3 regions of the Luteibacter aegosomaticola genome follow, and region 1 is predicted to be linked to each of the others. Evidence: riboswitches for the same ligand, from Rfam matches in the RefSeq annotation. Region 1 holds a riboswitch; each other region holds the start of a gene.

Region 1 (9,571 bases):
TCGGTATAGCCCGAGGTGAACAACACAGCCATGCCGGGCTGGCGTTCCGTGGCCTTGCGCGCCAGGTCGGTACTGCGCAGGGGGCCCGGCATCACCACGTCGGTAAACAGCAGGTCGATGGCGATGCCGCTATCGATGATGGACAAGGCGCTTTCCGCATCGCGCGCCTTCAGCACGCGGTAGCCCAGGTCGGCCAGCATGGTCACGACGGTCTCGCGGACCTCGTCGTCATCCTCAGCCACCAGCACGGTCTCGTCGCCGCCACGCATGGCGCCTTCTTCCAGCGCGACCAGCCGGTCTTCGCTCTGCGTCGAACGCGGCAGGTAGATCTTCACCGTGGTGCCGTGGCCAGGCTCGCTGTAGATCTTCACGTGGCCGCCGGACTGCTTCACGAAACCGTACACCATGGACAGGCCGAGGCCCGTGCCCTGGCCCTCCGGCTTGGTGGTGAAGAACGGCTCGAACACCTGTGCCAGCACTTCCGGCGTGATGCCCGAGCCCGTGTCGGTCACGGCCAGCATCACGTACTGGCCGGCCTTCAGGTCACCGTGGGACTTGGCGTACGCCTCATCGAGCAGCGCATTGCCCGCTTCGATGGTGAGCTTGCCCTGCCCGGCCATCGCGTCGCGCGCGTTGATCGCGAGGTTGAGCAGCGCGTTTTCGACGTTGCCAACATCGACCAGCGTGTTCCACAGTCCACCCGCGATCACGGTTTCGACATCGACGGCTTCGCCCAGCGCGCGGCGCAGCAGGTCATCCATGTCGCGGACGAAGCGGCCAATGTTGACCACCTTCGGCGCCAGCGGCTGGCGGCGGCCGAAGGCGAGCAACTGGGCAGCCAGGCGGGAACCACGCGTGACACCGGCCATGGCATTGGCCACGCGGCGCTCCGCCCGAGGGTTGCCGGCCACGTCGGCGACCAGGAGCTGGAGGTTGCCGCTGATGACCTGAAGCAGGTTGTTGAAATCGTGTGCGACGCCACCGGTGAGCTTGCCGATGGCATCCATCTTCTGTGCCTGGCGCAGCTGTTCCTGGGTGATGTCGAGGAACCGGTCGGAACCAAGCCAGGCCTGGTCGCTGCCGGCCAGGCGGAAGGTCGCGAGAATCACACCGTCCCCGGCAGTGGCCGAACGCCAGGTTTCGAACGAGAGTCCCCAGGCCTGCCCATCGGCACCGGTGACATCCAGGTCGCGGACACCACGGGCACCGATCGTGGGCAGCAGTGCCTCGATGGCAGCCCGGCCCGCCGGATCCCAGAACGCCAGGAAGTCGCTGCCCTGCAACCGGGCGCGAGCCCAGGCATTGGCCTGCAGCGTGCCGCCGGTAACGGTCAGCGCGACGAGGCCGAAGGGCACCGCGTCAAGCGATTGGTTGAGCAGTGCGTGATCCTGCAGCGCGAACGTCGATGGCATCTAACCGGGGCTGTTATGGAACGGGCCCGAATCTTAGCGTTGGGGGCGGATACCTTATGTGTACGCGATCTTCACATTGGTATAGAAGCGTTTGGTTAAGGCTTGGCCAGACCACTTTGGAACGTTTCCTGCCAACTCATTGAAGCGACAGCGCATTGGAAAAATTCCCCTATATCTTGTGTTGACCTACCCTCCCCCCAGCTATATCGTGTGTCCCGCTGGTGTCCGAGGCGGCGCGACTGCCCGTCGGAACTAATAGGGAATCCGGTGTGAATCCGGAACTGCCCCGCAGCGGTAAGTGGAAACGATCCCGTTCAATGCACTGGCTCGATGAGGAGCTGGGAAGCGGCGGGTAGGCCGGGTGCGAAAGCCCCCACGTCCACGAAGTCCGAAGACCTGCCAGCGCCCGCGGCCCAGAAGGCCCCGGTGAGTGGTGACGGCTTCCGCGGGGAAGCGCGTCGTGGACCGAAGCCCCCCTGCGCGGCTTCGTCCCCGGCCTTTTCCCGTTTGCCTAGCCATAGCGAGCCCCGTTTCGTGGGAACGGGAGTCTGGACCAGGCCTTGGGGCACAGAATGACGACGATGGATTCCGCAGCGCGCGAGCGCACCGAGACGGCCGACGCGGCCGCGACCCCCACCAACAATAATGAGAAGGCCCCCGCAGCGGGCTACAAGCAGGACGCCCCGCCGGCGTTCGCCCTGACCCCTCCGCACAACCCCGGCCAGATGCGCGTCAAGAAGCGCAACGGCGGCCAGGAAACCGTGGACGTGAACAAGATCGTGCGCGCGGTGACTCGCAGCGCCGATGGCCTGTTCTCGGTGGATCCGATGCGCGTGGCGCTGAAGACCATCGGCGGCCTGTACGACGGTGCCACCACCCAGGAACTCGACCAGCTCTCGATCCGTACCGCCGCCGCGCTCACCGCGGAAGAGCCGGAATACGGCCAGCTGGCAGCACGCCTGCTCTCGGCCTTCGTCGATAAGGAAGTGAGCGGCCAGGAAATCCAGTCGTTCTCGCAGTCGATCAACATCGGCGCCGAGCTCGGCATCCTCAACGAGCGCCTGCGTTCGTTCGTGCAGGCCAATGCGCGCAAGCTCAACGACGCCATCGACCTGAACGCCTCGCGTCGCTTCGAATACTTCGGCCTGCGCACGGTGTACGACCGTTACCTGCTGCGCCACCCGACCAAGCGCCACGTCATCGAGACGCCGCAGTACTTCTTCATGCGCATTGCCTGCGCGCTCGGTGGTAACGACGTCGCCGAGACGCTCGAGCTGTACCGCATGCTTTCGTCGCTGGAATACCTGGCCAGCTCGCCGACCCTGTTCAACGCCGGCACGGCGCACGAACAGCTCTCGTCGTGCTTCCTGCTCGATTCGCCGAAGGATGACCTGGCCGCGATTTACGCCAAGTACGGCGACGTGGCCCAGCTGTCGAAGTTCGCTGGCGGTATCGGTCTGGCCTACTCGCGCATCCGTTCGCGCGGTTCGCTCATCCGCGGCACCAACGGCCACTCCAACGGTCTCGTGCCCTGGCTGAAGACGCTCGACGCGTCGGTCGCCGCCGTGAACCAGGGTGGCAAGCGCAAAGGCGCGGCCTGCGTGTACCTGGAAACCTGGCACGCGGATATCGAAGAGTTCCTGGAGCTGCGTGAGAACACCGGCGACGACGCGCGCCGCACGCACAACCTGAACCTCGCGAACTGGGTGCCCGACCTGTTCATGCGCCGCGTCGAGACCGACGGCGACTGGTCGCTGTTCGATCCGAAGATCGTGCCGCACTTCGTCGACACCTGGGGCGAGACGTTTGACGCGGCTTACGCCAAGGCCGAGGCCGATGGCCTGGCGGTGAAGTCGGTGAAGGCGCGCGAGCTCTACGCCCGCATGCTGCGTTCGCTGGCCCAGACCGGTAACGGCTGGATGACCTTCAAGGATCGCTCCAACGCCACCAGCAACCAGACCGCGCGTCCGGAAAACGTCATCCACCTGTCGAACCTCTGCACCGAGATCCTCGAGGTGACGAACGATGGCGAGACGGCCGTGTGCAACCTGGGTTCGGTGAACCTGGCACGCCACGTCGTCGATGGCGCGTTCGATTTCGAGAAGCTCGCCAGCACGGTGCGCACGGCGGTTCGCCAGCTCAACCGCGTGATCGACCTGAACTTCTACCCGATCGACACCGCGCGCACGGCCAACATGAAGTGGCGCCCGGTGGGCCTCGGCGTGATGGGCCTGCAGGATGTGTTCTTCAAGCTGCGCCTGAAGTTCGATTCGGAGGAAGCCCGCGAGCTGTCGACCCGCATCTCGGAAGAGATCTACTTCCACGCACTGTCGCAGTCCAACGAAATCGCCGAGCGCGATGGCGCCCACCCGGGCTTCGACGAGAGCCGCGCCGCCAACGGCGAGCTTCAGTTCGATTACTGGTCGGCTGCCGCCCCGCACGGCAAGGACGGCCGCTGGGCCGAACTGCGCGAGAAGATCAAGACCCACGGCCTGCGCAACTCGCTGCTCATCGCGATCGCGCCGACCGCGACCATTGCGTCGATCGCCGGTTGCTACGAGTGCATCGAGCCGCAGGTGTCGAACCTGTTCAAGCGCGAGACGCTCTCCGGTGACTTCCTGGTGGTGAACCGCCATCTCGTGGAAGAGCTGAAGACGCTCGGCCTGTGGACCGCCGACGTGCGCGACCAGATCAAGCTCGCCGAAGGGTCGGTGCAGGGCATCAACGCCATCCCGGCCGAACTGCGCGCGATCTACCGCACGGTGTGGGAACTGCCGCAGAAGTCGCTGATCGACCTCGCCGCCGCCCGCGGCGCGTACATCGACCAGAGCCAGTCGCTGAACCTGTTCATGGAAAACCCGAACATCGGCCAGCTCTCATCCATGTACATGTACGCATGGAAGTCCGGCGTCAAAACCACCTACTACCTGCGCTCGCGCCCGGCTACCCGCATCGCCAAGACCACGGTCAGCGCCGCGGCCGCCGCACCGGTCGCCCCGGTGGCTCCGGCCAACACGCAGGAACAGGCCGAAGCCGCGGTGTTCTGCTCGCTCGAGAACCCCGAGTACTGCGAAGCCTGCCAGTAACGCACCACCGATCGGGTGCGCGGCTGCATTGCGCCGCGCCCCCGATGTTCCACCACCGAACACCGCACTCGTAGGAGCCCACCCTGTGGGCGACATCTTTCGCGACACGGCTACAGGCCCTGTGGCTCTATCGCGAACAGCGTCGCCCACAGGGTGGGCTCCTACGGGTCTTCAACGAATTCCAGAGGCACCTTATGTCCGCGCACCCGATTACCCGTGACTCGCACCTGCTCGACCCGGGCTTCGAGCTGACGCTGCGCCCCATGCGCTACCCGAAGTTCTACGAGATGTACCGCGCCGCCATCCGCAATACGTGGACGGTGGAGGAAGTGGACTTCTCGCTCGACGTGACCGACCTCAAGTCGAAGATGTCGGATGCCGACCGTCACCTGATCCATCGCCTGGTCGCGTTCTTCGCCACCGGCGACACCATCGTGTCGAACAACCTGGTGCTCAACCTGTACCAGCACGTGAATTCGCCCGAAGCGCGCATGTTCCTCTCGCGCCAGCTGTACGAAGAAGCGCTGCACGTGCAGTTCTACCTGACGCTGCTCGACACCTACATCCCGGACCCGACGGAACGCAACAAGGCCTTCGCCGCGATCGAGACCATTCCGTCGATCCGCCACAAGGGCGAGTTCTGCTTCAAGTGGATCGATTCCATCCAGAACCTGCACCGCCTGGAGACGCGCGAACACCGCCGCCAGTTCCTGCTGAACCTGATCTGCTTCGCCGCGTGTATCGAAGGCCTGTTCTTCTTCGCCGCATTCGCCTACGTGTACTACCTGCGTTCGCGCGGCCTGCTGCACGGCCTGGCCTCGGGCACCAACTGGGTGTTCCGCGACGAGTCCGGCCACATGGCGTTCGCTTTCGACGTGGTCCGCACCGTCCGCGAGGAAGAGCCGGATCTCTTCGACGATGAGATGCGCCTGCAGGTGGAAGAGATGCTGGAAGACGCGATCACCTGCGAGACCCAGTTCGCCGCCGACGTGCTGTCGGGTGGCGTGGCCGGCCTGTCGGTGAACGACATGCGCCAGTACCTCGAATACTGCGCCGACCAGCGCCTGGTCCAGCTCGACATGCCGAAGAAGTACGGCGCCAAGAACCCGTTTGACTTCATGGACTTGCAGGACGTCCAGGAGCTCACCAACTTCTTCGAGCGCCGCGTGTCGTCCTACCAGGTCGGCGTGCAGGGCGAAGTCTCGTTCGACGAGTCGTTCTGACCCCGTAGGAGCCCACCCTGTGGGCGACATCTTTCGCCATACCGCCGCAGGCCCTGTGGCTTTTCCGCGAAAGATGTCGCCCACAGGGTGGGCTCCTACAGCATGAGCGCGGCAATAATTGCTGCAGTGCAATATACTGGGCTTCATCATGACCAAGTCCACGACCACCATGCTCCCCATTGCCCGCCCGACCGAGGCCCGTGTCCTCGAGATCGTCTTTCCGGACCACACCAACCACCTCGGCACGCTGTTCGGCGGCCAGGCGCTGGCCTGGATGGATAAGGCGGCCTTCCTGGCGGCCTCGCGCTATTCGCGCAAGATCGTGGTGACGGCCCGCTCCGAGCAGGTGGATTTCCACGTGCCGGTCCGCAAGGGCCAGATGGTCGAGCTGATCGCCATCGTCGTCTCCGTCGGCCGCACCTCCATGAACGTGGACGTCGCCATGTACACCGAAGACCTGATCACCGGCGAGCGGGAGCTGTGCACGCGCGGCACCTTCGTCATGATCGCCCTCGACGAGAACCACAAGCCGACCGCCGTGGAATCGCTGCCCGCGCAGGGCTAAACCCTTCCCGAACAAGAGCTGCTTTCGAAGGGCCGGTGCATCACTGCACCGGCCCTTTCTGTATGCGCAGCACCTGTAAGGAGCGCGCTTGCGCGCGATGTACTTGCCTCACGGTATGAACCGGCCGCCTCGCGGCGGGTAGCGAGCAAGCGGGCTCCTACAACCGCGGGTGATTCCGGCGTTGCAGGGTCGCGTCATCGCCTCGTAACCCTTCAGGGTGTTGACTTAGAGCGCACTCTAAGCCGTACGCTCTCCCTATGCCCACATCCCTGACTATTGCCGAGGCGGCTCTCGCCACCGGCCTCACCACCTACACCCTGCGTTATTACGAGCAGATCGGCCTGATCGATCCGGTGCCCCGCCGCGGCGGGCAGCGCATTTACGGTGAACCCGAGATGCGCCTGATCCAGTTCGTGCTGCGCCTGCGCGGCACGGGCATGCCCATGCGCGATATCCAGGAGTACGTGCGCCTGCGCCGCCTGGGCGAAACGCAGGAAAGCATCGTGGCGCGCGGCGACCTGCTCGAACGCCATGCGGCCCACCTGCGCGGCGAGCTGGTCTCGCTCACCGAGACCATCGCCCGCCTCGACGAAAAGATCGCTCTTTACCGTTCCATCTACGGTGCGGACGGCGCCCCTGCGCCGGTCACCGCCGCCACCGTGGAGAGCACTGATGACACCGCCCCCACTCCCCGGAGGAAACAAGCATGATCACCCGCAAACTCGGCGCACACGGCCCGGACGTCTCCGCGCAAGGCCTCGGCTGCATGGGCATGAGCGAGTTCTACGGCCCGGGCGATGAGAAGCAGAACATCGCCACGCTCGAACGCGCCCTCGAACTCGGCATCACCTTCTGGGATACCTCCGACGCGTACGGCCCGCATACCAACGAAGAGCTGATCGGCCGCGTCCTGCAGGGCCGCCGCGACGAGGTCTTCCTGGCCACGAAGTTCGGTATCGTCCGCGACCCGAACGACCCGGCCAAGCGCGGCATCAGCGGCCGCCCGGAGTACGTGCGCCAGTCGGTGGAAGGCAGCCTGCGCCGCCTGAAGACCGACTACATCGATCTCTACTACCAGCACCGTGTCGATCGCGACGTGCCGATCGAAGAGACCGTCGGGGCCATGGCCGAGCTGGTGAAGGAAGGCAAGGTGCGCCACCTCGGGCTCTCCGAAGCATCGGCGGCCAGCATCGCCCGCGCGGCGAAGGTGCATCCGATCACCGCGCTGCAGAGCGAGTATTCGCTCTGGACGCGCGACCCGGAAACCACGGGCACGCTCGCGGCCTGCCGTGAACACGGCATCGCCTTCGTCGCCTACAGCCCGCTGGGCCGCGGCTTTCTCACGGGTGCTATTACCAGCCCGGACGATTTCGCCGAGGACGATTACCGCCGCTTCAACCCGCGCTTCACCGGTGAGAACTTCGCGAAGAACCTGGCCCTGGTCGAGAAGGTGAAGAAGTTCGCGGCCGACAAGGGCTGCACGCCCGGCCAGCTGGCTTTGGCCTGGGTGCTGTCACGCGGCCCGGATATCGTGCCGATCCCCGGCACCAAGCGGGTGAAGTACCTCGAAGAAAACGCCGCGGCCATGGATGTGAAGCTCAGCGAAAGCGAACTGGCCGAGATCGATGCCGTGTTCCCGGCCGATTCGGCGGTGGGCGAGCGCTACCAGGCCAACATGATGGGCTCCATCAACGCCTGACCCGCGGCCGTATAATGGGGGGATGTCGTCTCCTGATCACTCCCCCCTCGGCAAGGCCACCACGTACGCGGACCGCTACGACGCGAGCCTTCTGTTCCCCATTCCCCGCCAGGCCAAGCGCGATGAGATCGGCGTGGATGGGGCGGCCCTGCCGTTCCATGGCCTCGATATCTGGAACGGCTACGAGCTGAGCTGGCTCGACCCGCGTGGCAAGCCCATGGTGGCCGTGGCGGAGTTCCGCTTCCCGGCCACCACGCCCAACATCGTCGAATCCAAGTCGTTCAAGCTCTACCTGAACAGCTTCGCCCAGGAGACCATCGCGGGCCGCGAGGCCCTGGCGGAGATCCTGGCGCGCGACCTGTCGGCCGCCTCGGGCGGCCCGGTGGGCGTGGTGCTGCACGCGCCGGAGGAACTCAACGGCGTGCCGCTGCATGAGCCCGAGGGCGTGCTGCTGGACGACCAGGAACTGGATTTCGATAGCTATGGCCCGCCGCGCGCCGACTTCCTCAGCACGCACGAAGGCGAGGCCCGTGAAGTGCTGGTCTCGCATCTGCTGCGCTCCAACTGCCCGGTCACGGGCCAGCCGGACTGGGGCAGCGTGCAGATCAGCTATACCGGCGCCCCGATCGATCGCGCCGGCGTGCTTCGCTACCTGGTCTCGTTCCGCCGCCATACGGAATTCCACGAGCAGTGCGTCGAGCGGATCTTCATGGACCTGCGTGAACGCTGCGCCCCGCGCGAGCTGGCCGTCTATGCGCGCTATACGCGCCGCGGCGGCCTGGACATCAACCCGTTCCGCAGCACCGACCCGGCCGCCGAGCCCGGCAACCCGCGTGGTGCCCGCCAGTAAATGAACCGCGCATTCATGCGCTCTTCATTGGTCTTGCCTTTAGTTGTATAGCCTGTAACCTGCCGCGGCCGAGGGGTTTTCCTCGTCCCGACCAAGCATTCGACCCGTTCTATTTCCGGAATCCAGACATGAAGCTTTCCTTCCGCACGCCTGTCCTCGCCACGGCCACCCTCGCCGGCCTCCTGGTCCTCACCGCTTGCGGCAAGAAGGAAGAGCAGACCAACGCCCCGGCCGCCGCCTCGACGGCTGCCGCTCCGGCCGCTGCACCGGCAGCCGCCAGCACCGCTCCCGCCGCCGCTCCGGCCGCTGCCAGCACGGCTGCTGCCGCTGCGCCTGTCGCCGCTCCGGCTGCCCCGGCTGCCGCCCCGGCCGTCGCCGAGTCGCTGACCGTCGGTTCGGTCACCCTCGGCAGCGCCGTCGGCGCCGACAAGAAGGTCGCCAAGGCCAAGACCGCCTTCGCCCCGAACGAAAAGACCATCTACGCTTCGGTCGCCACCGAAGGCACCAGCGCCGGCGCCACGCTGAACGCGAAGTGGACCTTCCAGGACGGCGACACGGTCACCACCGTGAGCGACCTCAGCCAGTCGATCAGCACCGATGGCCCGGCCGTCACCACGTTCAAGATCCAGAACCCGAACGAGTGGCCGGAAGGCAAGTACAAGGTTGCGATCTCGCTGAACGGCAAGCCGGCCGGCGACACCTCGTTCGACGTCAAGAAGAAATAAGACACCGCCTT
Region 2 (9,571 bases), 300 kb from region 1:
CATGTTGCCCACGCTGTTCTTTACGTAGGTGTTCAACAGCGTCTCGGGCGAGAGCGACTGCGCTGCCGCCGCGGTAAGCACCACCCAATACTGGTTGATGTCCGAATAGATCACCGACACCTGGCGCTGGCCGAACGCGTTGTAAAGCGCCGTATCGATCATGCCCATGCCGATCTGCAGGCGGCTCGCGGCATCGCGATCCACCTGTAGCATCTGCTGCTTGCCCACCACGTCGAAATCGCTGCCGACGTCGCGGAACTCCTTCATGCCGCGCATCACCTGCACGAGTTTCAGCGTCCACGGCTCAAGGCTCTCGCCGCCCGTGCTGATCAGCTGGAACGAGTACTGGCCGCGGTTGCTGTTACCACCACCGCCGCCAAGGAACTGCACGGGGTTGAAGAACACCTGGACGTCGGAGATCTTCTCGTACTCCTTGCCCATGCGATCCATGATTTCCTTGATCGACTCATGGCGATGATCGGGGCCACTGCCCTTCGGCTTCAGGTCGATGAACATCAGGCCCTGGTTGCCCACCGCGCCGCCGTTGTCGCCGCCGAGGATCGCGGTGACATCGGCCACCGTCGAATCCTTGCGCATGATGTCGGCGACCTTGGTGAGACGCCGGGTCATTTCATCGGGCGAGATGTTCGCGTCCGCGGTGATCTCCGCCTGGAGCATGCCGGTATCTTCATCGGGCATGAAGTTGCCGCCGGCGGTCTTCACCACGGCCATGGCCAGCAGGAAGGTGGCGATCAACAGGGTGAGCGGCTGCCAGCGCATGATCCGGCGGTGGCGCATGGCCCAGTCCAGTGCGCGCGAATAGGTGTTCAGGAAGCCCTTGTCGAACCTCTCCAACGCTTTTTCCAGGCGTCCCGGTACGCGATCCGGCTCATCGTGCTTGAGGTAGCGCGCGCACAGCGCCGGGGTGAGCGTGAGCGAGACAACGGCCGAGATCAGCACCGCCGAGGCCAGGGTCACCGAGAACTCGCGCAGGAGCTTGGTGATCATGTTGTTGCCGAACAGCAGCGGTGCGAACACGGCCACCAGCGAGATGGTGATCGAGATGACGGTGAAGCCGATCTCGCGCACGCCCTCCAGCGAGGCCGGCATGGGCGCTGAGCCGTTCTCCATGTGGCGCACGATGTTCTCGATCACCACGATGGCATCGTCCACGACGAAGCCGATGCATAGCACCAGCGCCATCAGCGACATGGTGTTCAGCGTGTAGCCCAGGGTCCACATGACCACGAACGCGCCAGCCAGCGACAACGGCACGCTGAGGGTCGCGATGAGCGTGGGGCCCAGGCGGCGCAGGAACACCAGCATCACCAGGCAGACCATCACGATGGAGATCATCAGCGCGACCTTCACCTCGTGAAGCGCCGACTGGGTCGTCTGGGTCAGGTCGAAGATGGGTGTCACCACCGCATCCGCCGGTAGCATCGCGCGGAAGCGTGGCAGCGCGGCGCGGATCGCGTCGGCCGTCGCGATCGAGTTGGCCTCGGGCCGCTTGCTGATCTGCATGGTCACCGAGCGTTCGCCCTGGAACCACGCCTTCTGGTAGATATCCTGCTGGCCGCTGGTGACGTTGGCCACATCGGACAGACGCACCGGCACGCCGTTGCGCATCGCGATCAGGATGCGCGCGAATTCATCCGCGTCATGCAGCCCGTCGTTCGCGATCACGGTCATCTGCGAGTGGCCGTCGGAGAGCAAGCCCTGCGGCGAGTTCACGTTGGCTGCCTGCAAGGCGTTGCTCACATCGTTGGTCGTGAGCCCCTTCGACGACAGCGCATTGGTATCCAGCTCGACGCGCACCGCATGCGGCGTGCCACCGAACACCTGCACGCGCGCGACGCCGTCGATCTGCGACACGGTTGGCCGGATCAATGTATCGACCACGTCGAACAGTTTGTCCGCCGGCATCGTCTTCGAAGTGAACGAGACGAGCAGTACGGGGATCTGTCCCGTATCGAACTTGAAGTACTGCGGCGGGCTGGGCATGCCCGGCGGAAGGTCGGCGATGGACGCATTGATCGCCGCCTGCACATCGCGCGCGGCCGCGTCGGTGGAACGATCCATGTTGAAGCGCAGGCGCACGAACCCGGCACCTTCCGTGCTGTTCGAGTACATCTGGTCCACACCGGGAATCTGGCCCAGGTGGCGCTCCAGCGGCGCAATGATGGTGTTGGCCATCGTCTGCGCATTGGCGCCCGGCATCTGCGTCTGGATGAAAACCGCCGGCACCTCGATCGAGGGCAGCGCGGCCACGCCCAGCAACATGTACGCCAGTGCGCCAGCCAGCGTGAGGCCTGCCGCGAGCAGCGACGTTCCCCGGGGCCGGCGGATGAAAGGAGCAAAAAAATTCACGACACATCCTGTGACAGCGGGAACGCCCGCGCCGGGCACTTTATGCCGTCATGGCCTCCCGTGTCGCCTGTGCCACCCGTCAGCCCCTGCCGAAAGGCACGGAATGACTGTTTAAGCAGGCATATCCAATGGCACCCCCCATGCCCCGCTGTTGTAGGAGCGCGCTTGCGCGCGATAGGTGCTCGCGGCAAGACCCCATCGCGCGCAAGCGCGCTCCTACAGGGGTGTGTCAGCCCTTACGGGTTCGGCGCGAAGCGCACCGTCACGTAGTACGTGCGGCCCAGCTGGTTGTAGTACGCAGCCGTCTCATAGTGCTTGTCGGCCACATTGGCCACGCGGCCCTGCACGCTCCACGCGCTGTCCAGGTGCCAGGTGGCACGCAGGTCGGCCGTGGTGTAGCCGCCGAGGCGCGTGGTGTTGGCCGCGTCGTCGTAGCTGTAACCCGCGGCATAGACCGAGCCACCCACGGTGAACGCGCCGAGGTCTTTGTCCAGGTCCACGCGGCCGGTGCGACGCGGACGGCGCGCCAGCAGGTTGTCGTCATTCGGGCCGTTGTCGCGGTTCAGCGGCTGCTGCAGCGTGGCGTAGGCACGCACGTGCCAGCCATCGACATCGGCACCCAGCTGGCCTTCGAGGCCGCGGATGCGCGCCTGGCTCACATTAATCGGCAGGAAGTTCGCGTCAAAGCCGATCAGGTCGTCGACCTTGGTCTGGTAGGCGTTCACCGCCCAGTTCCAGATGCCCGGCGTGCCACTCAGGCCGATTTCAGCCGTGCGCGACTTCTCCGGCTTCAGCGCCACCGGGGTGCCGTACGGGTAGTACTCGTCATTGAACGTCGGCGCGTGGAAGGCAGTGCCGTACGACGCCGTGATGCGCATACCGTTATCGAAGCGGAAGCCGTAGGCCGCCGAACCCGTGTTGTGGTTACCGAACTGGGTGTTGTGGTCGTGGCGCGCCGAGAGCTGGATCTCGTGCGGGCCGAAGACGCCCTGGTACAGGGCAAACACGCCGGTGTTGTTGCGCGTGGTCTTCAGGTAATCGGTGTCGCTATCCAGCTTTTCCTGCTGGTAATCGACGCCCGCGCTCAGGGTCTGGCCCGGCGCCAGGGTGAAATCGTTCTGCCAGGCGGCCTGGTTGCGCTTGGAATACAGGTAGCCCATGCGCTGCTTGTCGGCGCCCACGTGCGGATTGAAGTCGGCGTCGTACCAGGTCTTTTCCGAACCATTGAGGTAGTTGTCGGCACGGTCCTGGTTCTGGCCCAGGCTCACCGACATGCGCCAGTCGGCCATGGCGTCGAAGCTCAGCTTGCCGCCGGCGACCTGCTGCGAGCGACGGGTCAGGTTCTGGAAGTCACCGTCGTATTCGATGGTGCCCTTGCTGCGCAGCCAGCTGCCGGTGAGTTCGGTGCCGTTATCCCAGCGGTAGCCGCCCGAGAGCGCGCCGTTGTAGGTGCGATAAGCATCGTGGTCCGGCTCATCGGTGAAGCAGCCCTTGCCCGCTTCGGCCGCGCCATCGCGGCAGGCATTGATGCCAGCCGTGTACTGGCCGCCCAGGCTGGCGTTGTACCAGCCATGGGTGGTGCCGCCGGAAACGCCGAACTGGGCGGCCTCGTAGCCGTGGCTGCCACCGGTCACCGACACCGAGGGCGTCGGCGCCTGCCCGGCCTCGCCATGGCGGGTGAAGATCTGGATGACGCCGCCGATGGCGTCCGATCCGTACAGGGTGGAGCGCGGGCCGCGGACCACTTCGATATGGTCGATCTGCTCGACCGGGAGCTGCTCGTAAGCAGGCAGGCCGGCGCCGACCGTGCCGACGCGGACGCCATCGACGAGCACCAGGGTGTGCGACGAGTTCGTGCCGCGCATGAACATGGAGGTCTGCTGGCCGATGCCGCCCGTGTTGGCCATGACCACGCCCGGCAGGCCGGTGAGCAGGTCCTGCACGCTGGTGGGCTGCAGGCGGTCGATGTCGTCACGGGTGATCACGGTGACCGGGGCGAGTACCTCGTCCAGCGGGGTGGCGGCGCGGTTCGCGGTGACCACGACGGTGGGCAGGGCTTCCGGAGCATCGGCGGCGTGCGCCAGGGTGATGGACGACAGCAGGGCCGTCGCGAGCAGGGTCTTCTTCATAGGTGGAGCGTCCTCGAGCCGGCTTGCGGCAAGTCTCAAAACAAGGACGGTCACGGGAGGGCGAACGGCGCGCGGGCAAGAGACCGGAGCTGTCCGGATCCGCCCGCCGCGAATCGTCCGAAACAGAGCCACCCCGCGGCATGCCGCAGGGATGGTCTCGGGCCGGTCTCCGGACTCGCCGCTCCCCATGCATGGAGCTCTGGCGGGCGCCTTCCCACCCCGAGGGGCAGTGGCGTTTACCGCGCCAGATCGGGGCCTGGGGCCCCAGCGGCATACCGTTGCGGGGGCAGTGCCGGCCTTGCCACGCGAGTGGCGCACCGGCTTCCCGTTTCATCCTTCCTGGCCTGACGCCAGGGCGGACACCCGAACCTGGCCATTCTAACGGGAAGTGCATCGATGGGCATGGAAAGCCCACGATTTGTTAACAAGCACTTGACGTTCGTAAAAACCTTCGATTACAAACGCTGCTGGCTGCTGTCGTACGCATTTTCTTGCGTTACGGGGAGGGTTCCCGGCCGAAACCGCCATTGGGAGTGGCGGTGCAGGGGGGAACAAGACGGTAGCCGAGAACGGGCCTGGCCCTTAGTTCTTCGTGGCCGGGCTCCTTGCAGTTCATCCGGGGAGATACAGCATGCAGCGTTCCACCCTGCTCCAAGGCGCCCTGCGCCGCACCAGTCTTTGCACCGCCGTCGCCCTTTGCCTCGCGGCTAGCGGCGGCGCCCTCGCCCAGTCCAACGCGTCAGGTACGGTCTTCGGCCGCGTGGCCCAGCCGGACGGGGCCGTCGTCCACCTGCAGAACCTCGATACCGGCCTGACCCGCGATGTGAACGTGGACTCGGAAGGCCGCTACCGCGCCAGCTCGCTGCCCGTTGGCCGTTACAAGGTCAGCGTGGAGCGCAACGGCGCCGTGGCCGAAACGCGCGATAACGTCCAGGTGAGCCTGGGCGGCGTCGACGTCTCGTTCGCTGGCGCCGCGGCCGCCTCGTCCGCCAACGCCCAGGATCTCGAAGGCGTCCAGGTCGTCGGCAATGCCTTGCCTGCCATCGACGTCTCACAGGTCGACTCGCGCACCGTGCTCACCTCCGAGCAGCTGCAGAAGCTGCCGCTGGCGCGTGACGTCACCGCCGCCGCCCTGCTGGCACCGGGCGTCATCGCCGGTGATAGCCGCTACGGTAACGTCGCCTCGTTCGGCGGTTCGTCAGCTTCGGAAAACCAGTACTACATCAACGGTTATGCGGTGACGAACGCGCTCACCGGCCTGGGTTTCACCAGCCTGCCTTACGACGCGATCGACCAGCAGCAGATCTTTACCGGCGGTTACGGTGCGGAATACGGCCGTTCCACGGGTGGCGTGATCAACATCGTCACCAAGCGCGGCGGTAACGAGTGGAAGGGTGGCTTCGGCGTCTACGTGCAGCCTGCGGCGCTGCGCCAGGATCCGCGCAACATCTACCGCCAGAACGGCACGCTGTACCAGACCCGCTCGGGCAACAAGGGCACCGACACGCAGTACACCGGCTACATCAGCGGCCCGCTGATCAAGGACAAGCTGTTCCTGTATGCCGCGGGCGACTTCACCCGTACCGATAGCCGTATCGTCAGCGTCGCCACCGCGCCGCAGAAGACGTACCAGGAAAACAAAGCCACCAAGTGGTTGGCCAAGGTTGACTGGAACATCACGGATAACCACCTGCTCGAAGTCACCGGCCTGGGCGACAAGACCAACACCGAGCGCAGCGTCTACAAGTACGACTATTCGACGGGCCATCGCGCCGGTTACATCGGTACCGATAACCTGAAGAACTTCGACGCGGGTCCGGGTTCGGCGCCGGGTGGCGATGTCTACATCGGCAAGTACACCGGTTACATCACCGATGACCTGACCATCACCGCGTTGTACGGCCACAGCAAGACCGTGCACGAGCGCGACCTCTCCTACGCTTCCAACCCGAACTGCCCGTGGATCACCGATTCCCGGTCAGTCTCCACGCCGATCGTGGGCTGCGGCCTCGTCAACGGCACGGTGCTGGGCAAGGGTGCGAAGGATGAAACGCACGGCTACCGCCTCGACGTGGAATACCGCATCGGCGACCACGACCTGCGCGTCGGTGTCGATAACCAGACGCTGAAATCCACCGCCGGCAACATCTACGAAGGCGGTTACCGCTGGGTCTACCAGGATGCCGGCGAAGTGCCGAACCGTCCGGATATCGTCCCGCCGCCGGGCGACGATTACTTCGTCGAAAAGCGCCTGTTCCAGACCGGCGCAAGCGTCAAGACCGAGCAGGAAGCGCAGTACATCGAAGACCACTGGCAGGTCACCGATCGCTGGATGGTGTATCTCGGCCTGCGTAACGAGCAGTTCAAGAACATCAACGGCGACGGCGCCACCTACGTGAAGCAGCGCCACCAGCTGGCACCGCGCCTGGGCGCCACGTGGGATGTGTTCGGTGACTCCTCGTTCAAGGTGTACGCGAACGCCGGCCGTTACCATCTCGCCATCCCGTCGAACGTCGCCATCCGCGGCGCGTCCGCGTCCACCTATTACAGCGAGTACTACTCGTACACCGGCGTGGGCCCGAACGGCGAGCCGACCGGCACCGAGCAGCTGGGCGCCCGCCGTTATCTCAATGGTGAAGACGGCACGCCGCTGGATCCGAAGACCGTGGCCGCGAGGAACATCAAGGCCTATTACCAGGACGAATACATCCTCGGCTTCGACAAGGCCCTGAGTGAGAACTGGAGCTTCGGCGCAAAGGCGACGTATCGCAAGCTGAAGAGCTCGATCGACGACTTCTGCGATTCGCGTCCGTTCGAGAAGTACGCGGAAACGCACGGCATCGATATCTCCAACGCGTCGCTGCCGGGCTGCTACCTGTTCAACCCGGGTGAGTCGAACACGTTCCTGGTCAACACCGGCGATGGCAACTACGTGCCGTTCAAGATTTCCAAGGACGACTTCACCTCGCCGGCTGGCGTGAAGTTCCCGGATCTCAAGCGCAGCTACTACTCGCTGGACCTGTACCTGGAACACCACTTCGCCAACGACTGGTACGGTCGCATCGACTACACGTTCTCGCGTAGCTACGGTAACTCCGAAGGCCAGCTGAAGTCGGATATCGGCCAGCTCGATCCGTCGGTGACGCAGGACTGGGATGCCCCGGAAATCATGCAGTACACCAACGGCCCCCTGCCGAACGATCGTACCCATCAGCTGAAGGCGTACGGTTACTGGCAGGCGACGTCGGAGTTCCTGATCGGTGCGAACCTCGCGGTGGCCACGGGCCGCCCGAAGAACTGCATCGGCGTGGACCCGGTGGATGCGATCGATTACGGCGCCTCGTACTTCGAGTGCGGCCTGAAGCCGGCGCCGCGTGGCTCGCAGGGCCGCCTGCCGTACACCTGGCAGCTGGATCTCAACGCCGAGTACCGCCCGATGTGGGCTGGCGAGAAGCAGCCGCTGGCGTTCACCGCGACGGTCTTCAACGTCACCGGCGCACAGCGCAAGGTCGCCCAGGTCGACGTGGGTGAAACCGGTGCCATCCGCAACGGCGTGCCGGTGCAGAGCATCAACTACAAGCGTGCCATTGCTTACCAGAGCCCGCGTTACGTGCGTCTTGGTATGCGCTACGACTTCTCGCTGTAAGGCGAGAACGATGGGTGCCCGCGGACCATGTATCCGCGGGCACCACGCAAACTCCCCAGATCTTGCCGGCGCGGAGCGCCGGCTATTTTTTTAGGCGGCGAAGACGCGTTCGCCGCCGATCCAGGTTTCCATCACTTCGTGCGCATCGTCCATCACCACGAAATCGGCGCGATAGCCGGCGGCAATGTGACCATGGGTGCGGGCCAGGCCAAGGAAGGCGGCCGGATAGGTCGATGCCATGCGGGCCGCTTCATCGTAGGGCACGCCCACCATGTTGACGGTGTTACGCACCGCGGCAGCCATGTCGAGCGCCGAGCCGGCGAGCGTGCCGTCCGCGGTCTGGCACACGCCATCGCGCGCGGTAATCGTTTCGCCCTTCAATACGAAGTTCGGGTTATCCGAGCCCACCGGCGGCATCGCGTCGGTGACGAGCATCATCTTGGTCGGCGCCTTGGCGGCGATAGCGACGCGCAGCGAAGCCGGGTGCACGTGGTGGCCGTCGACGATCAGGCCGCACCAGCTATCACGGTGTTCCAGCGCCGCACCGACCACGCCGGGTTCGCGGCTGGTGAACGGGGTCATGGCGTTGAACAGATGGGTGAAGCCGCGCACGCCCATCGCGAGGGCATGGTGGGTCGCGTCGTAATCCGCACCGGTATGGCCGGCGCAGACGATGACGCCATTGGCGACCAGCTGCGAGAGCACTTCGTCGCTCGCGCGCTCGGGGGCGAGCGTCAGCAAGGTCACGCCGCCGTGCCGGCGCGCGACCATCGCGATGTCATCGGCGCCGGCGATACGGAACTTGGCCGGATCGTGCACGCCCTTCCGCTCGGGTGCGATGAACGGACCTTCCAGATGCACGCCGAGCACGCCGGGCACGCCCTGCGCTACCGCGTCGTTTACCGCGTCGATAGCCCGCGACATGACGTCGGCGTCGTCGCTGATCAGCGTCGGCAGGAAGCCGGTGGTGCCGTACTTCGCGTGCGCGGTGCCGATCGCGCGGATCGCATCGACCGTCGGCTCATCGTTGAACAACACGCCACCGCCGCCGTTCACCTGGCAATCGATGAAGCCGGGCAGCAGGGTGCGCCCGCCCAGATCGTGCTTCTCGGCGGCGCGCACGCGCGGGTCCGAGGGCAACGCAAGGGCGGTGATGGTGCCGTCTTCCACCAGCACGGCAAAGCCGGTCTGGAAGCCGTTATCGGTCAGCACGCGACCGTTGACGAAGGCGAGGGTCATGGGAAGGTCCTTCGGTTTACACCAGGGATCAGACGGTTTCCGTCACCTTGTTGAGGTGCGGTGGGACATCCGGGTTAAAGCCGCGCTTGATCGCGAGTGCCGCGGTCGCACGGTAAAAACTCTGCACGGTGACGAGCGGCGCCGAGATCGGCGCGGTCGTGACGAGCGGCAGCAAGCCGTCGCCTTC
Region 3 (9,571 bases), 810 kb from region 1:
ACCGCTCTGGGTGAACACCGCGGTGCCGTTGCCGTTCGGGTTGGCGTTGACCAGCTCGATGGCCTCATCAAGGGATCCGGCGGTCAGCACGACGAGCACGGGGCCGAAGATCTCTTCGTCGTAGATGCGCATGCCGGGCTTCACGCCGGTGAAAATCGTCGGCCCGACGAAATTGCCCTCTTCGAATCCAGGAATGGAAGGCTTACGACCATCGAGCTCCAGCGTGGCGCCTTCTTCGATACCTGCGGCGATGAGTGCCTCGACACGATCCCGCGCGGCGCAGGAGATCAGCGGGCCCACGTCGGTGCCTGCCTCCGTACCGGCGTTGACCTTGAGGCCGCGCGCCTTGGCGACCAGCTCGGGAATCCATGCCTGGGCATCACCGACCAACACGGCAGTCGATGCCGCCATGCAACGCTGGCCCGCCGCGCCGAACGCGGCGCCGGCCAGCGCATTGAGGGTCTGTTCTTTGTTAGCGTCGGGCAGCACCACGGCGTGGTTCTTCGCACCCATCATGCACTGGGCTCGCTTGCCGGCGAGCGTGGCGCGCTGGTAGACGTGCGTGCCCACGCGGGTCGAGCCCACGAACGAAATCGCTTTGATGGTCGGGTGATCGCACAGCGCGTTGACCACGTCCTCGCCACCGTGCACGACGTTGAGCACGCCCTTGGGGATGCCCGCTTCCAGCGCCAGCTCCACCAGCCGCATCGTAACCATCGGGTCCTGCTCCGACGGCTTGAGCACGAAGGTGTTGCCCGTCGCGATCGCCATGGGGAACATCCACAGCGGGATCATGGCCGGGAAATTGAAGGGAGTAATACCCGCGCACACGCCCAGCGGCTGGAGCAGCGTGTAGGTATCGACACCGTTGGCGACATTGTTGGCCAGCTCGCCGAGCTGGAGATTGCCGATGGCCGCGGCGTGCTCGACAACCTCGAGACCACGGAACACATCACCCTCGGCATCGGGCAACGTCTTGCCCTGTTCAGCGGTAAGTAGCGCGGCGAGCTCACCCATGTGCTCACGGATCAGCTGCTGGTACTTCAGGAAGATGCGTGCGCGCGTACCGATGGGCGTTTTGCGCCAGGTCTTGAAGGCCTCGGCGGCCGCCGCGACGGCCGCATCGACCTCGGCCATGGTCGCGAACGGCACCCGCGCGAGGACGGCTTGCGTGGCGGGATTGGTGATGGGGCGCCACTCGGTCGTGGAGGATTCCACGAAGGTGCCGTTGATCAACAGTTTCACCGTCTCGACGGTGGGATTTACTTGCTCAAGCCTGGTCATGGTCGTGTCTCCAAATCGCACACCCGCGAATGAGCGGGCGGAGGAGACAAGACGACACCGGACAACGGGCAACCGCGGCCTGGATCAGCTCGCCTGGTTGCCCTCCGCAACACCCGGGAACAGCGCTTTCGCGCCGGCACAGGCCGGTCTCCGGGCTCACGAGCAGGGCGCCAGCCCTACCCCGGCGCCTTCCCGCGCATGTGCGCAGTGGCCAACCGCCGGGTTTTCTCGCCTACCGTTGCGGGGGCAGCGCCGGCTTGGGGTGTTTGCACCCGAACCGGCTTCCCGTTTCACCCTGCCCACTGAACCAGTGGCAGGACACCTGTGATTCGCCGAGTCTGGCCGGGATACCCACGAGGCGGCAAGCTGCACTGCGGAAAAACGCCGTGCAGCCGCTCGGGCGATCAGGCCGACAGTTCCTTGCGGACGATCTCGGCACCGGCACTCAGGGCATTGAGCTTGCCCCGGGCCACCTGGCGAGCGAGAGGGGCCATGCCACAGTTGGTGGATGGATAAAGCTTGTCAGCATCCACAAAGCGCAGGGCCTCGCGCAGCGTGGCGGCCACCTCTTCCGGCGTTTCGATCGTATCGCTGGCCACGTCGATCGCACCTACCATCACCTTCTTCCCGCGCACCAGTTCAATCAGATCGATCGGCACGTGCGAGTTCTGGCATTCCAGTGAAATGATGTCGATGCTCGACTGCTGCAGCTTGGGGAATGACTCTTCGTATTGGCGCCACTCGGAACCGAGCGTCTTCTTCCAGTCCGTATTCGCCTTGATCCCGTAGCCGTAGCAGATGTGCACGGCGGTTTCGCACTTGAGCCCTTCGATGGCGCGCTCGAGGGCGGCGACGCCCCAATCGTTCACTTCATCGAAGAAGACATTGAACGCCGGTTCGTCGAACTGGATGATGTCGACACCCGCAGCCTCGAGCTCACGAGCCTCCTGATTGAGGATCTTTGCGAACTCCCAGGCCAGCTTTTCGCGACTCTTGTAGTGGCTGTCGTAGAGCGTATCGATCATGGTCATGGGGCCAGGCAACGCCCACTTGATCGGCTGCCGGGTCTGCTGGCGGAGGAACCGGGCGTCGTCCACGAAGACCGGCTTCGGGCGGCTCACCGCGCCTACGACGGTCGGCACGCTCGCATCGTAGCGATCACGAATCCGAACGGTCTCGCGCTTTTCGAAATCCACGCCGCTCAGATGCTCGATGAACGTGGTCACGAAGTGCTGGCGGGTCTGCTCGCCGTCGCTGACGATATCGATGCCCGCCAGTTGCTGCTCGTGCAGGGAGAGGCGCAGCGCGTCGCGCTTACCTTCAATGAGCTCTTCGTCTTGCAGCTTCCAGGGCGACCAGAGTTTCTCCGGCTGCGCGAGCCAGGAGGGCTTCGGCAGGCTGCCGGCGGTAGAGGTGGGGAGTAGCTTTTTCATGAAAGGTCTTTTTTTAGGGTTTTCGTGGATCAAAGAGCGCACTCGGCAGCCCATTGCTCAAGGATGTGCTTGTAAGGCTTGATGAAATGCTCTTCCGTAAACCGGCCCTGCTTGACGGCAAGCTGGCTACGCTCCTCACGGTCGTAGACGATCTTGGTCAGGGAATAGTCCTGGTGCTTCAGGCTCGGCTGATACGAAGGCCCCGCCGCGGAATTCGCGTTGTAGATTTCCGGGCGATAAATCTTCTGGAACGTTTCCATCGTGCTGATGAGGCTGATCAGCTCGAGGTTGGTGTAATCGCCAAGCAGGTCACCGACGAAGTAGAAGGCTAGCGGCGCAACACCGTTGGGTGGCATGAAGAAACGCACATGCAGGCCCATCTTGTCGAAATACTGGTCGGTCGATGAGAGTTCGTTCTGCACGTATTCCGCACCCAGGATCGGATGCTGCAAGCCCGTCCGGTGATAGGTCTTGCTGCTCGAGGCGCTGATGCAGATCACCGGCGGCTTCTGGAAGCTTTCCTTGTACGCACGGGAGTTCAGGAAATGCTTGAACAGCTTGCCGTGCAGGTCACCGAAGTCGTCGGGGGTGGCGAACGTGGCCCGATCCTGGTTGTACTCGGGCAACAGCACGCTGAAGTCGTAGTCGCGCACGTACGATGAGAAGTTGTTCCCCACCATGCCTTCAATGCGCTGGCCGGTCTTCCTGTCGATGACGGCGGTTTTCAGGATTTCGATCAGGGGAAACGCACCGTGCTGGTCCTCTGGGTCGATGGTCATCTCCACGGAGATGATCTCGAGCGCCACCGAATAACGGTCCTGAGTCGGGTTATCCCAATGGGCAAGGCTATTGAAGCGGTTGTCGATCATCCGCAACGTATTGCGCAGGTTCTCCTCGCGGCTTTCCCCACGGGCGAGATTGGCAAAGTTGGTCGTCGCACGCGTGGCATCCGACGGGTGGTAGTGCTCGTCGAAACACGTGCTTTTGATGTTGAAGGCAAACTCTGTGTTCATGGTGGCCTGGCGCTGTAGGTTGTTCAATCAAGTCAGGCGGCTGCTATGCCAGCAGCGGCGTTACGTGCGGTACCGCGAGTCAAATGAAGCAGCGGCAATGCGCGCTCGATAGCCAGCTTTGCTCGTTGGATCAATGCTTCGTTTTGCAACCGGTGATCGAGGTAGTCCGTCTCGGTCGCGTAAACGCCCAAGGGCAAGGTGCGCGCCTGGAAGAAGCTGAAGAGCGGCCTCAACTGGTGATCGATCATCAGCGCGTGGCGCTCGCTGCCCCCGGTCGCGGCGAGCAAGACGGGCTTATCGACCAGCGCGTCCTGATCCACGAAATCGAAGAAGTGCTTGAACAGGCCCGTGTATGAGCCGCGATAGACAGGCGTGGCCACCACCAGGATGTCGGCGTGTTCGACGGCGGCGAGTTCCCGCTCCACGGTCTCGGGAAGCTGGTTGCGCCAGATCGCGCCTGCCAGGTCCGGGGCAAGGAGGCCCAGTTCGACCAGGTGTTGGTCGCACGGCACTTCTTCGGCGATAAGATCCGAGAGATGCGCAGCGAGCGTGGCGGCCCGCGAGGGACGTTGCAGGCCGCCAGAGACGGCGACCACGCGGAAAGGACGTGTCATGTTTCCAGTCGTTCCAGGTGTTCGAACGGTAGTGATCTTCGATCCTAGCGACGGGAATCCATGAAATAAAATGGTTATATTTCACCGATCCATGAATATGAATCATCTGATGGACGGCTATTCGCTGGAGGTCAGCGCCAAGGCGATACCTGCGCTGGCCAAGGCGGCGTCACGCATCGCCCCGGGTTCGATCATTTCGATTCCGTACCTGCCGAACGAAGATGACGAGGCGCGGCTGGCTGCCGCCCGGGCCGTGCGCGCGCTGGGTTTCACGCCCATGCCTCACCTTGCCGCGCGCCGCATCACCTCGCAGGCCGAGCTTGAGTCGTTTATCCACCGCGCCGTGACCGAAGCAGGCGTCGAGCACTGCTTCGTCATTGCAGGCGACCCGGCAACGCCCAAAGGACCCTTCCCGGATAGCGCCTCGCTGATTGAGTCGGGCTTGTACGAACGCGCAGGCATCAAGGTCCTGGGCGTAGGCGGCCACCCTGACGACCATCCCGTGATGGATGTGGACCATCGCTGGGAGGTACTCGAACAGAAGTGCCAGAGCATCGCCCGTCGCGGCATGGCGCCCTTGATCGTCACCCAGTTCACGTTCGACGCGGATATCGCCCTGGCCTGGCTGGCGACGCTGCGCGAGCGTGGCATCAACTACCCGGTGCGACTCGGGGTGCCAGGTCCGGCCGGCATCGCGGTGCTGGCGCGATATGCCGCCATGTGCGGCGTGGGTGCCTGCGCGTCCATGTGGTCCAAGTACGGCATTTCACTGGGCAAGCTGCTCGGCACGGCCGGGCCGGAACACTTTGTCGATCGGCTGGCCGCCGGCCTTACCGCCGGGCACGGCGACGTGCGCCTGCATTTCTTCCCGTTCGGCGGGGTCGAGCAATCGGTGAAATGGATTTCAGAATACCGGTCGCATCACGGCCTTTCGCAGCACTGAACTCCCCCTTGCAAGGCTCTGCCAGACGGCATACAGTGAACCATATGGTTCAGTATCAAGCTCGCCTCGATGCCACGTTCGCCGCGCTCTCCGATGTCACCCGACGTGGCGTCCTGGAACAGCTAGGGGAATCCCACGCCTCGATTACCGATCTGGCCCAGCGGTTCCATATGTCCCTCACGGGCATGAAGAAGCACGTGAGCGTCCTGGAACAGGCGGGGCTAGTCGTTACGGAAAAAGTCGGGCGCACCCGTACCTGCAAGCTCGGGGCGCGCCTCCTGGAAGAAGAAGCGGCCTGGATCGAACAGCACCGCAAGCTTTGGAGTGCCCGCTTCGACGCGCTGGACCAGCTCGTCGAGCACCTGAAACGCGAGGAGAAGGTCGATGAGCGCAAGCAACGAAGGTAGCACCGCCGCCAAATCCCGCACCGTGGTGGAAGCCCGATCCGACCGCGAGCTGGTCGTGACGCGGACGTTCGATGCCCCGGTGCATATCGTATTCAAAGCCTGGAGCACGCCCGACTTGTTCGCGAGCTGGTGGGTACCGAAGTCGGTAGGCATGTCGCTCGAGTCGTGCGAGATGGATATCCGTACCGGGGGTACGTATCGTCTCGTGTTCCGCCACCCGGATTTCGAGCAACCGATGGCCTTCTTTGGCACGTACAAAGAAGTGACACCGAACAAGCGCATCGCCTGGTCGAATGAAGAAAGCCCCGACGGCGCTCTCACCACCGTGACGTTCGAGGAGCACGGCGGCAAGACGCAGATCACGCTGCACGAGCTCTATCCGACGACCGCGGCGCGCGACGAAGCTATCGCTGGCTCCGCCGAGGGCCTGCCCGAGCAGTTCGAACAGCTGGATACGTTGCTCGAAACTCTGGATTGATATCGGGCGCCGTCAGTCGCGCGCCAGCACCACGTGTGTGGCGCGCGCTGTCGGTACGTGTTCGATCGTCTTGTAGCCCATCGCACGCAGGTCGAGGCCAGCGAATAGCGCCTCGCCCTGCCCCATGACAACGGGCGCGATCGCCAGGTGCATTTCGTCCACGTGGCCGGCTTCGATGTACTGCCTGGCCGTGGAGACACCGCCGCCAATCTTGATGTCCTTGTTGCCCGCAGCTTCGCGCGCACGCTGCAACGCTTCCTCGATGCCGCCGGTCACGAAATGGAAGACCGTACCGCCTTCCATCGTGATGGACTCACGCGGGTGGTGGGTGAGGATAAAGGTGGGTGCGTGGTAAGGCGGGTTATCGCCCCACCAGCCTTTCCATGTGTCATCCGGCCATTCGCCGCGGATGGGCCCGAACATGTTGCGGCCAAGGATGAAGGCGCCGAAGCCGTCCATCGAGCGATAGGCGAAGTTGTTATCCGGCCCCGTCTCGCCATCGTCCTTGCCGATCATTTCGTGGAACATACGGGTCGGGAAGAACCACTGGAAGATGCTCGGGCCGTTCTCTCCCAACGGATTTTCGAGGCTCTGGTTCGGGCCGGCGGCGTAGCCGTCCATCGAAACGTTGAACCCGGCGATGCGCACCTTCGACATGGCAGCTCCTGGAGTGACCGTGGGGCGACTTTAGCCCAAGTGCGGCACAGGTCTCATTTCCGACCCCCATGCCCCCTGGGCCAGGCGCAATTTCCCGCATTTTTGCCTTTTCCGGCGCGTTCCTCTTACCATCGTGTCCGGGATGCGGCCGCCCTCCGGGCCTGGTTCGCATGCCGTAACAGGGGGAAGTCTTCCAGTGCAGATACGGTGCTGACGCCAGCTGCCGCTTTTCCCGCGTTCGCACGTCTGAATTGCAGCAAGACTTATGGAGAGGTCATCGTTCATGAAAATCAAATCGCTCGTCGCCATGTCGGCGCTCGCCCTGCTCGCAGGTTATGCCCCGCTTTCGTTCAGCGCTGGCGCTGGCGCCGGTGGCAAGAGCTCGGATGACAAGGTGGAGTTCGTTGGTACGCCGGCCCCGGGCAGCAAGTTCAGCAAGCTGCAGGATGGCATGTACGAGAAGGAAGTCATCGACCTGATCGGCCCGCCGACGGACCAGACCTCCTACCAGACCGGCAAGGCCTTCATCCCGTTCCATTTCGGTGGCGACAACTATCGCACCGCGTTCCGCTACAAGGGCGAGGGCGAGCTGACCTTCTCCGGCGGCGGCATGGGCTCAACTTCGCTTAAGCTGATCAAGGTGGAAGTGGATACCAAGTCGACGGGTTATTTCCGCGATTGATGGTTCCCGGCTGCGGCGCGCCGTCCGGCGAGCCGCAGCCCTCTGTCCTGCGTCACTGGAACAAGTGCTCGCACAGGAAATCCACGAACACCCGCACCTTCGGTGACAGCTGCCGGCTCGAGGGCCAGAGCACCGAGAACTGGCTCGGCTGGCTGAGCCAGGCTTCGAGCAGTGGTACGAGCTCGCCTTTCTCAAGGCTCTCGTGGGTGAGGAAATCCGGCATGTAGGCGATGCCCATGCCACCCAGCGTTGCCGCACGCAGCGCTTCCATGTTGTTGCAGGTGAGTGCCGTCGGCACTTCCGCGCCTGCGTCACCCTCGATACCGAGCAGCCGCCACGGCTGCAGCTTGCTGGTCGTCGGAAAGCGAAAGCGCAGGGCGTGATGGTGTCGCAGCGCGTCCGGGTCGAGCGGTTCGCCGTGTCGTGCGAGATACGCGGGCGAAGCACACAGGGTGAATCGAAACGGCCCGAGCAGACGCGAAACAAGGCTGGAATCCGAAAGGATGCCGCTGCGGATCACCACATCCAGACCGCTATCGACGATATCCACGATGCGGTCGTTGAAGTCCAGGTCCAGCTCGATATCCGGGTAGCGCTCGCGGAACAGCGGTAGCACCGGCAGCAGGAATCGATAGCCGATGATCGGCAGGCCGACGCGCAACGTGCCGCGTGGCGCCTCCTGCGTGCGCGAGAGCATGTCTTCGGCATCCTGCAGCTCATCCAGGATCCGTCGACAGCGCTCGAGGAACAGCCGCCCCTCGTCGGTGACCGAGACCCGGCGCGTCGTGCGATGAAGCAGGCGCACGCCCAGCTTCTGCTCCAGCGCGGCGATGCGCTTGCCCACGGCCGATGCGGAGATGCCCAGGCTATTGCCCGCGGCAACGAAACTGCGTGCCTCGGCGGCGCGGACGAAGACGGTGATGGCGGAGACGTGGTCCATGCCGGCTCATTGAGGAATTCTTCTCCTCAATCTACGGAGGAATGCCCGGTTTTTCCATCACTGCGGCCGGGATAGCCTGAATTATCCCTTCGACGGACCTCTCCGATGCCTATTCACGCAGCCCCAGCGCCGCGTGGCGCAGCCGCGCGCGCCCTGCTCGCCGTGTGCCTCGCCGCCCTCGCCCTTCCCCTCAGCTTCTCTGCCGGCGCCCTCGCCGTGCCCGCCATCGCCCGCACGCTGGGTGGCAGCGCCTCGGCCCTGAACTGGGTGACGAATGCCTTCATGCTCGCCTTCGGCGGCCTGCTTCTGACTGCCGGTGCGCTCGCGGATCGGCATGGCCGGCGTCGCTTGTTCCTGGGCGGCGCCGGCGGCTTCGCGCTGGCTTCGCTGGGCGTGAGCCTTGCGCCCAGCGTCGTACTGCTCGATGTCCTGCGGGCTGCACAGGGTGCGGCGGCGGCTGCCGCGCTTGCCGGTGGTTCCGCCTCTCTGGCCCAGCTCTTCGAGGGGCATGCGCGGACACGTGCTTTCAGTTTGCTGGGGACGACGTTCGGCATCGGCCTGGCGCTGGGCCCGTTGCTGGCAGGCAACCTGATCGCCTGGCTCGGCTGGCGTGCGGTCTTCGCCTCCGGCGTGTTGCTGGGTACGGCGGCCTGGTGGTTCGCGCTGCGTGCGCTACCTGAAACCCACGGGCCGCGGCATGGCCGCATGGATTGGGCGGGCTCCGCGACGTTTACCGCTGCGATCGCCTTGCTCACCATGGGCTTGATGCAGGCCGGGCAAGCTGGGTGGATGGCCGTACCGACGCTCACTTCACTAGTGGCCTCGATCGCCGCCTTCGCCCTGTTCGTGAAGACGGAACACCGCGCGGAAGCGCCGTTGCTGGATCTTTCCCTCTTCCGCTATGGCCGCTTTGTCGGCGTGCAGGTGCTGCCGCTCGCCACCTGCTACGGCTACGTGGTCCTGCTTGTGTTGATGCCGTTGCATCTCGTCGGCACGCAAGGCATGCCCGAAGCGCACGCGGCGCTGCTGATGCTGGCGCTGACCGCACCGATGATGGTGGTGCCCGTGATCGCTGGTTATCTCGCGCGACACTGGGAGAGCGGCACGCTGTGCGCTGGTG

Evidence for each region. Region 1 has a riboswitch for cobalamin ahead of L2Y96_RS21015 (ribonucleoside-diphosphate reductase subunit alpha). Riboswitches for the same ligand answer to the same signal wherever they lie in the genome.
Region 2: it holds a riboswitch for cobalamin, as region 1 does, so the genes downstream of both, L2Y96_RS22335 (TonB-dependent receptor domain-containing protein) here and L2Y96_RS21015 (ribonucleoside-diphosphate reductase subunit alpha) in region 1, are expected to answer to the same signal.
Region 3: it holds a riboswitch for cobalamin, as region 1 does, so the genes downstream of both, L2Y96_RS01860 (CoA-acylating methylmalonate-semialdehyde dehydrogenase) here and L2Y96_RS21015 (ribonucleoside-diphosphate reductase subunit alpha) in region 1, are expected to answer to the same signal.

What each region holds. Positions count from the first base shown of each region.
Region 1 is NZ_CP095741.1:4,679,627-4,689,197, forward strand. It holds gene L2Y96_RS21010 (response regulator) at 1-1,412, opposite strand, end outside; cobalamin riboswitch at 1,616-1,830, shown strand; gene L2Y96_RS21015 (ribonucleoside-diphosphate reductase subunit alpha) at 1,994-4,498, shown strand; gene L2Y96_RS21020 (ribonucleotide-diphosphate reductase subunit beta) at 4,693-5,721, shown strand; gene L2Y96_RS21025 (acyl-CoA thioesterase) at 5,870-6,286, shown strand; gene L2Y96_RS21030 (MerR family transcriptional regulator) at 6,544-6,996, shown strand; gene L2Y96_RS21035 (aldo/keto reductase) at 6,993-7,985, shown strand; gene queF (NADPH-dependent 7-cyano-7-deazaguanine reductase QueF) at 8,008-8,835, shown strand; gene L2Y96_RS21045 (hypothetical protein) at 8,964-9,560, shown strand.
Region 2 is NZ_CP095741.1:4,975,968-4,985,538, reverse strand. It holds gene L2Y96_RS22340 (efflux RND transporter permease subunit) at 1-2,370, opposite strand, end outside; gene L2Y96_RS22335 (TonB-dependent receptor domain-containing protein) at 2,607-4,499, opposite strand; cobalamin riboswitch at 4,643-4,881, opposite strand; gene L2Y96_RS22330 (TonB-dependent receptor) at 5,131-8,145, shown strand; gene nagA (N-acetylglucosamine-6-phosphate deacetylase) at 8,236-9,384, opposite strand; gene L2Y96_RS22320 (SIS domain-containing protein) at 9,413-9,571, opposite strand, start outside.
Region 3 is NZ_CP095741.1:400,077-409,647, reverse strand. It holds gene L2Y96_RS01860 (CoA-acylating methylmalonate-semialdehyde dehydrogenase) at 1-1,284, opposite strand, end outside; cobalamin riboswitch at 1,409-1,625, opposite strand; gene L2Y96_RS01855 (methionine synthase) at 1,689-2,717, opposite strand; gene L2Y96_RS01850 (DUF1852 domain-containing protein) at 2,747-3,730, opposite strand; gene msuE (FMN reductase) at 3,763-4,344, opposite strand; gene L2Y96_RS01840 (methylenetetrahydrofolate reductase) at 4,436-5,287, shown strand; gene L2Y96_RS01835 (ArsR/SmtB family transcription factor) at 5,332-5,694, shown strand; gene L2Y96_RS01830 (SRPBCC family protein) at 5,672-6,172, shown strand; gene L2Y96_RS01825 (dihydrofolate reductase family protein) at 6,185-6,829, opposite strand; gene L2Y96_RS01820 (hypothetical protein) at 7,113-7,511, shown strand; gene L2Y96_RS01815 (LysR family transcriptional regulator) at 7,564-8,451, opposite strand; gene L2Y96_RS01810 (MFS transporter) at 8,557-9,571, shown strand, end outside.